2 regions of the Streptomyces sp. NPDC043861 genome follow, and region 1 is predicted to be linked to the other one. Evidence: riboswitches for the same ligand, from Rfam matches in the RefSeq annotation. Region 1 holds a riboswitch; the other holds the start of a gene.
The links. Region 1 has a riboswitch for glycine ahead of gcvT (glycine cleavage system aminomethyltransferase GcvT). Riboswitches for the same ligand answer to the same signal wherever they lie in the genome.
Positions count from the first base shown of each region.

Region 2: another riboswitch for glycine. It lies ahead of gcvP (aminomethyl-transferring glycine dehydrogenase); the one in region 1 lies ahead of gcvT (glycine cleavage system aminomethyltransferase GcvT).

Region 1 is NZ_JBWKDP010000011.1:190,316-194,511, reverse strand. Features, by position in the region: gene AC068D_RS24765 (enhanced serine sensitivity protein SseB) at 5-757, opposite strand; gene AC068D_RS24760 (AAA family ATPase) at 846-1,532, opposite strand; glycine riboswitch at 1,662-1,759, shown strand; gene gcvT (glycine cleavage system aminomethyltransferase GcvT) at 1,919-3,034, shown strand; gene gcvH (glycine cleavage system protein GcvH) at 3,088-3,462, shown strand; gene glyA (serine hydroxymethyltransferase) at 3,494-4,196, shown strand, end outside.
Region 2 is NZ_JBWKDP010000016.1:188,280-192,475, forward strand. Features, by position in the region: gene gcvP (aminomethyl-transferring glycine dehydrogenase) at 1-2,484, opposite strand, end outside; glycine riboswitch at 2,543-2,666, opposite strand; glycine riboswitch at 2,667-2,763, opposite strand; partial or broken gene AC068D_RS30380 (PRC-barrel domain-containing protein) at 2,952-3,008, shown strand; gene AC068D_RS30385 (DNA polymerase IV) at 3,170-4,196, opposite strand, start outside.

The sequences.
Region 1 (4,196 bases):
ACGACTATGTGTGCGACGGCGGGTGCTGCCGGGTGTAGAAGGGCCGGACGCGGTTGAGCATCCAGTCGCCCACCGGGTCCTGGGCCAGGTCCAGGAGGACCAGGTTGACCGGCCACTTCACGGCGACCCGGCCGAGCGCGCGGCCGAGGGCGTCCATCGGGGCGGTGCGGTGATGGCCCTCCCAGGCGGAGAGCTGGACGCCGACGAACAGCGTCGGCGCGTCGCCCTCGATGCTCGCCAGGACACGGCGGGCGGTCTGCACCACACCGGTTCCCTCGAACTCGCCGGCGGCGGCGGCCAGGAAGTCGATCGGTTCGTCCTGCCAGTCCGGCTCGAACAGCCGCACCCGGCCCCCGCTCGCCGTTCCGTCCAGCGGCGTCCTGCCGACCCGGCACAGCTCGGCGACCGCGGGCGGCGGCAGCGGCACTCCGATCGCGCCGCCGGGGTTCACCGCGATCCCGAGCTGCGGCGGCAGTCCGCGCGCGAACTCGATCGCGGGCGCCACGGTGCAGGACATCCGGTCGCCGACGCACTGCAGAAACTGCTGCTGGGAGCTGTAGACCGGGACGTACGGCGCCCCGTCGATCTCGAGGGTCGGCAGATCCAGGCTCGGGCTGTCCGGTCCGCCGCCATTGGGCAGCGGCACCCAGACGGGGCTCCGTCCGAGCACCTCGACGATCCGGCCTCCGGCGCCCGGACTGCCGACGGACGCGGCCAGCACCTCTTCGAGCTCGTTGGCGGGCCATGTCGTATCCACTGCGCGTCCCCTGCTTCCCCGTCCGGCCCCTGCCGGGCCCGATGTCCTGCGTCAAGCAGGGTAACGGCTGGGGATGCGCCGGGGCGGCTCAGTCCATGGCGGCGAAACCGATGCGCTTCAGCGCGGTCGCCGCGTCGCGGTCCAGCAGCGTCGCCGAGGCACAGCCCCGCGGGAGGCGGCCCTTCTCCGCGTCCCGCACAAGACGGGAGACCGCGTGGCGATGGCGGCTGAAGGCGTACGGGGAGACGCCGCGGCCTCGCTCACGCTGGCCCTCGCGGGCGACGGCGGGGGTGACGTCGAGCAGGAGCAGATGGAGCGAGGTGCCGCGGCGGCGGGCCTCACGGGCCAGCCAGCGGCGGACCCAGGACTGGGTGCCGCAGTCGTGCACGATCACACCCCCGCCGGCACGGAGCGAGCGCCACAGCCCGGCGTAGTGGGCCATCCGGACCAGCGGGCGGTACACGGCGTAGGGAAGCAGTCCGGGCATCCTTGCGTCCCAGCGGTCCCGGGTGTCCTGGGAGTCGATCCCGCCGTCCTTCGCGGCCCGCCTGATCAGGGTGGACTTCCCGCTTCCGGGCAGGCCGGAGATCACGACCACGTCCCCCCGGGCGAATTCCAGGCTCCGCGGGCCGCGGCCCGCACGGTCGCGCAGATCACGCACCACGGGCGGGGATGCGGGCGCCGATGCGCCCAGCAGCCGGCGCGCGGACAGGCCGGCCCGGGCGCGCACTCCCGCCGTCGTCGTCATATAGGCACCTGGCCGCTGCAACGTCATCGCTCTCCCCCTTGTCGGGTCCACCGGGACCCTGCCCAAGAAGCTTAAAGAAAAGGTAATGACCAACAAGTGATTTGCCGATCGTGGCGCCCGTGCAATGATGTCCGCGCCAACTGCATACCGGCCGCTTGAATCCGCGCGGGAGAGTCCTGGCCACTTTGTGGGCCGGGCGCCGAAGGAGCAAGTCCCTCCCTTGAATCTCTCAGGCCCCGTACCGCGAGGATGAGGCAGATCTGAAAAGCGGGCCGCAGCTCATGCGGCTCCACCCAAGGTGCAAGTCATGCCCATTGCGTACGCAGCGTACGTATGGCCGTGATGAACCTCTCAGGTTTCGATGACAGATGGGGAGGATCGTCCTCGCCAGTCATGCCCTGGGAGTCCTATCCATGAGCACCACCCCCCGTCTTACCGCCCTCGATGCCCTGCATCGCTCACTGGGCGCGACCATGACCGACTTCGCGGGCTGGGACATGCCGCTGCGGTACGCGAGTGAGCGTGAAGAGCACAACGCCGTACGTACCAAGGCCGGGCTCTTCGACCTCTCCCACATGGGCGAGATCACCGTGACCGGCCCCGAGGCCGCCGCCGCGCTGGACTTCTCGCTGGTCGGCAACATCGGCGGTGTCTCCGTCGGCCGCGCCCGCTACACGATGATCTGCCAGGAGGACGGCGGAATCCTCGACGACCTGATCGTCTACCGCCTCGGCGAGACGGAGTACATGGTCGTCGCCAACGCCTCGAACGCACAGACCGTCTACGACGAGCTGAGCAGCCGTGCGGAGGAGTTCGACGCCGAGGTACGCGACGACCGCGACGCCTACGCGCTGATCGCCGTCCAGGGCCCCGAGGCCCCCGGCATCCTGAAGTCGCTCACCGACGCCGATCTGGACGGGCTCAAGTACTACGCGGGCCTGCCCGGCACCGTCGCCGGCGTCCCGGCGCTGATCGCCCGTACCGGTTACACCGGCGAGGACGGCTTCGAGCTCTTCGTGGAGCCGCAGCACGCCGAGAAGCTGTGGCGGGCTCTGACCGAGGCGGGCGAGCCGGTCGGTCTCGTCCCCTGCGGTCTGTCCTGCCGTGACACGCTGCGCCTGGAGGCGGGCATGCCGCTGTACGGGCATGAGCTGACCACCTCGCTCACACCCTTCGACGCGGGTCTGGGCCGGGTCGTGAAGTTCGAGAAGGAGGGTGACTTCGTCGGCCGTGCGGCCCTCGGGACGGCGGCCGAGCGCGCCGCCACGAACCCCCCGCGCAAGCTGGTCGGTCTCGTCGCCGAGGGCCGCCGTGTGCCCCGAGCCGGAATGTCCGTGGTCGCGGGCGGTCAGGTGATCGGCGAGATCACGTCGGGCGCCCCGTCGCCGACCCTGGGCAAGCCGATCGCCATGGCCTATGTGGACGCCGCTCACGCCGCGCCCGGCAGTGCGGGCGTCGGTGTCGACATCCGCGGTACTCATGAGCCGTACGAGGTCGTTGCGCTTCCCTTCTACAAGCGCCAGAAGTAGCCCCTCACCAGCCCCGTAAGCAGCAGTCCACCGCGTACAGGAGAATTCAGCACATGAGCAACCCCCAGCAACTGCGCTACAGCAAGGAGCACGAGTGGCTGTCGGCCGCCGAGGACGGCGTGTCGACGGTCGGCATCACGGAGCACGCGGCGAACGCCCTCGGCGACGTCGTGTACGTCCAGCTCCCCGAGATCGGTGACACGGTGAGCGCGGGCGAGACCTGTGGCGAACTGGAGTCCACCAAGTCGGTCAGCGACCTGTACTCCCCGGTCTCCGGCGAGGTCACCGCGGTCAACGACGACGTCGTCAACGACCCGTCGCTGGTGAACAGCGCCCCGTTCGAGGGCGGCTGGCTGTTCAAGGTGCGCGTCACGGAGGAGCCGGCCGACCTGCTCTCCGCCGACGAGTACACCGAATTCGCCGGCTGACCGAAGACCACTGGCCACAAGGGATCGCGTGATGTCGCTTCTGAACACTCCCCTCCATGAGCTCGACCCGGACGTCGCCGCCGCCGTCGACGCCGAGCTCCACCGTCAGCAGTCCACCCTCGAGATGATCGCCTCGGAGAACTTCGCTCCGGTCGCGGTCATGGAGGCCCAGGGCTCGGTCCTCACCAACAAGTACGCCGAGGGCTACCCGGGCCGCCGCTACTACGGCGGCTGCGAGCACGTCGATGTCGTCGAGCAGATCGCCATCGACCGCATCAAGGCGCTGTTCGGCGCCGAGCACGCCAATGTCCAGCCGCACTCGGGCGCCCAGGCCAACGCGGCCGCGATGTTCGCGCTGCTGAAGCCGGGCGACACGATCATGGGTCTGAACCTCGCGCACGGCGGGCACCTGACCCACGGCATGAAGATCAACTTCTCCGGCAAGCTCTACAACGTGGTCGCCTACCACGTGGACGACGCCACCGGCCAGGTCGACATGGCCGAGGTCGAACGGCTCGCCAAGGAGTCCAAGCCGAAGCTGATCGTGGCCGGCTGGTCCGCGTACCCGCGCCAGCTGGACTTCGCTGCCTTCCGCCGGATCGCGGACGAGGTCGGCGCGTACCTGATGGTCGACATGGCCCACTTCGCGGGCCTCGTCGCCGCGGGTCTGCACCCGAACCCGGTGCCGCACGCCCATGTCGTGACCACGACCACCCACAAGACGCTGGGCGGCC
Region 2 (4,196 bases), on a different contig from region 1:
GCCGGTCGCCTTGGTGATCGGGCGCAGGTCCACGATGCATTCGTGCGCGACGAGCCCGGCCGGGCCGGTGTAGAGGACCGGGTAGTGGGGCTCCAGGCGCTTGGCGATGTAGTTCGCCGCGAGCACGGCCACCTGGGTGGCGCGCTTGAGACCCTCTCCGCCCATCAGACGGACGTACGCCCAGGAGATCGGCAGGATTCCCGCCGAACCCCACGGAGCGGCCGAGATCGGGCCGACACCGCTCTCCGGGCCCGCGGTCGGCTGGAGCGGGTGGTTCGGGAGGTAAGGGGCGAGGTGCGCGCGGACGCCGACCGGGCCGACACCCGGGCCGCCGCCGCCGTGCGGGATGCAGAAGGTCTTGTGGAGGTTCAGGTGGGAGACATCGCCACCGAACTTGCCCGGCTTGGCGAGACCCACCAGCGCGTTGAGGTTGGCTCCGTCGACGTACACCTGACCGCCGGCCTCGTGCACCTGCGCGCAGATGTCCGCGACATGCTCCTCGAAGACGCCGTGCGTCGACGGGTACGTGATCATCAGCACGGACAGCTCGTCGCGGTACTGCTCGATCTTGGCGCGCAGGTCTGCGACGTCGATCTCGCCGTCGTCCGCGGTCCTGACGACGACGACCTTCATGCCGGCCATCACGGCGCTCGCGGCGTTGGTGCCGTGCGCCGAGGACGGGATGAGGCAGACGGTGCGCTGCTCGTCGCCGTTGGCGCGGTGGTAGGCGCGCACCGCCAGCAGGCCCGCGAGCTCACCCTGCGAACCGGCGTTCGGCTGGATGGACACCTTGTCGTAGCCGGTGACCTCCGAGAGGCGGTCCTCCAGCTCATGGATCAGCGTGAGGTAGCCCTCCGCCTGCTCCACCGGTGCGAAGGGGTGGATCTGCCCGAACTCCGGCCAGGTCACCGGCTCCATCTCGGTGGTCGCGTTCAGCTTCATCGTGCAGGAGCCGAGCGGGATCATGCCCCGGTCCAGCGCGTAGTCACGGTCGGCGAGCCTGCGCAGGTAGCGCAGCATCGCGGTCTCGGAGCGGTGCGCGTGGAAGACCGGGTGCGTGAGGACGTCGTCCGTGCGCAGCAGCCCGGCCGGAAGGGTGTCGTCGACCGTCGCGTCGAGCGCCTCGATGTCACCCTCGACGCCGAAGGCGGACCAGACGGCGGTCAGCTGGGCGCGGCCGGTGGTCTCGTCGCACGAGATCGAGACATGGTCTGCGTCCACGAGGTGCAGGTTGACGCCGTTCTCGCGGGCGGCGGCAAGGACGTCGGCGGCCTTGCCGGGGACCCGGGCGGTCAGCGTGTCGAAGTAGGCGCCGTGCACGAGCTCGACTCCGCCCGCGCGCAGCCCCTCGGCGAGGATCGCGGCGTACCGGTGGGTGCGCTGCGCGATCGTCCGCAGACCCTGGGGGCCGTGGTAGACGGCGTACATCCCGGCCATCACGGCGAGCAGCACCTGCGCGGTGCAGATGTTGCTGGTCGCCTTCTCACGGCGGATGTGCTGCTCACGGGTCTGCAGGGCGAGACGGTAGGCCTTGTTGCCGTCCGCGTCGACGGAAACACCGACGAGGCGGCCGGGCAGGCTGCGGGCGTGCTTGTCCTGGACCGCCATGTAACCGGCGTGCGGGCCTCCGAAGCCCATCGGAACGCCGAAGCGCTGGGTGGTGCCGACGGCGATGTCCGCGCCGAGCTCGCCGGGAGAGGTGAGCAGCGTCAGCGCCAGGAGGTCGGCGGCCACAGTGACGATCGCGCCGAGCCCGTGGGCCTGCTCGATGACCGGCCTGAGGTCACGGACGGCTCCGGATGCGCCGGGGTACTGGAGCAGGACACCGAAGACACCGCGCTCGACGGCCTCCGCGGGAATGCCCTTGCTCAGATCCGCGACGACGACCTCGACACCGGTCGGTTCGGCACGGGTCTCGATCACCGCGATGGTCTGCGGCAGGGCGTCGGCGTCGACCAGGAACACGCCGTTCTTGACCTTGCCGACGCGCCGCGACAGCGCCATGGCCTCGGCGGCCGCGGTGCCCTCGTCGAGCAGCGAGGCACCGGAAGTGGGCAGTCCGGTCAGGTCGGCGACCATCGTCTGGAAGTTGAGCAGCGCCTCGAGGCGGCCCTGCGAGATCTCGGGCTGGTACGGCGTGTACGCGGTGTACCAGGCCGGGTTCTCCATGACGTTCCGCAGGATGACCGGCGGGGTGAAGGTGCCGTAGTAGCCGAGGCCGATCATCGGGGCCAGGACCTGGTTGCGGTCCGCGAGGGAGCGCAGCTCGGCCAGGACCTCGGCCTCGGTACGGGCGTCGGGCAGCCCGAGCGCCTCGGCGCTCTTGATCACGTCCGGTACGGCGGCGGCGGTCAGCTCGTCGAGTGATCCGTAGCCGACCTGGGCGAGCATCTTCGCCTGGGCCTCGGCGTCGGGCCCGATGTGGCGCTGCTCGAAGGGCGTGCCCTGCTCCAGCCGTGAGAGCGGAGTGCGGTTGGCGGTCATGTGAGGCCTCCTGGTCGATGCGACCTGCGAGGGGCACCACGGCGCGGGTGCCCGGACGGCCTCCCCCTCTGTCATCTAACCTGAGAGCTTCACCGGTCCGCCCGCCCGCTCGCCGGCATTCCGGTTTTCACCGTCGGTGAGAGCGGACGCCATCGGACGTCCGCTCTGCTTTTCAGAGTGACCTCGTCCGTGCGGTACGGGGGCCTGAGAGATTCCGGGGAGGATTTGCTCCTTCGGCGTCTCCGGTACATGACCGGAGCACTCTCCCGCACGGGGTCAGCAGCCGTCTGCCAGCGTACCAGCGAGGCCTTGGCCAAAGCTGTCGAGTGGCCGAGGCCACAATTGTGCATTTTCGTAGTACTTACGGAGCAGTGCGACCGGTTGGAGGGACCGTGCAGACCGATATCGATCCGCGCAGCCTGATAGGCCGCAAGGCGTTCGACCGCAATGGCACCAAGATCGGGACCGTGGACGAGGTCTATCTCGACGACGCGACGGGAGTACCCGAGTGGGCGGCCGTGCGCACCGGGCTGTTCAGCAGGGACGCATTCGTCCCGCTGGAGCCCAGCGAGCTCGCCGGCGACGGCCTCCACATCCCCTTCGAGCGGGCACTGATCAAGGACGCCCCCGACTTCGGCGTCGGCCGGCATCTCTCCCCCGAACAGGAACTGCAGCTGTACCACCACTACGGACTCGACCTCCCCGCTCCCCCGGAGAAGCCCTCGCCGTCCGGTGGCCCGGATCCGGCCGCCCCGGACTCCACGGGGGACCGCGACTTCGGACGGCTGGCCGGCCACGACGACTGATCCGGTGACGACGGATCCGGGGCGGCGGAAGCCGTCGGCGGATCCTCCACCGACGGGTGGTCCGGCTCCTGCCTGACCAGCGGCAGCGGCTCCGACGGCTCGAGCTCGGGGTCGTCGACCGAGAACGTCCGCACTCGTCCCGGCACCGTCGACCAGGGCTCCTCGAAACGGACCGTGACCCGCCCGAGCCCACTGCCCTGCACCCAGCCCGCCCCGTACCGGGCGTGCTGCACATCGCGCCCGGCGGCCCAGCGCCGCTCGGGTCTCGGCTGCGGCTCGGGAGGCTCCGGGTCCTCGGGCACACCCCCGGGGCCGGGCACGGCGCTCTCATGTGCGCCGGAGCCGCTCTCCCCCGCGGCAGCCTGCGCGAACAGGTCCTCCTGGGTGTAGTCGGCGAGGCCGCTCACCCCCACGCCGAGCAGACGCACCCCGCCCGTGGTGTCCACCGACTCCAGCAGCCGCGCTGCAGCCTCCCGCACCACTGTTGTGTCGTCGGTCGGCCCGCGCAGGGTCTCCGACCGGGTCAGCGTCGAGAAGTCGAACCGCCGCACCTTCAGCACGATGGTCCGCCCCGAGTGTCCGGACGCCCGCAGCCGCTGGACGCAACGCTCGGCGAGCCGCTCGACCTCGAGTCTGATCCGCACCCTGTCGTGCAGATCCACGTCGAAGGTGTCCTCGACCGAGACCGATTTCGCGTCACGCTCGGCAACGACGGGCCGGTCGTCGTGCCCCATCGCCATCCGGAACAGCACCGCCCCGTGCGCCTTGCCCAGCAGGCGTACGAGCTCGTCCTCACCGGCCTCCGCCAGTTCGGCGACCGTGGTCATCCCCGCCCGGCGCAGATGCTCCCCGGTCGCGGGCCCGACCCCGGGCAGGGTCCGCACCGGCATGGGCCACAGCAGCTCC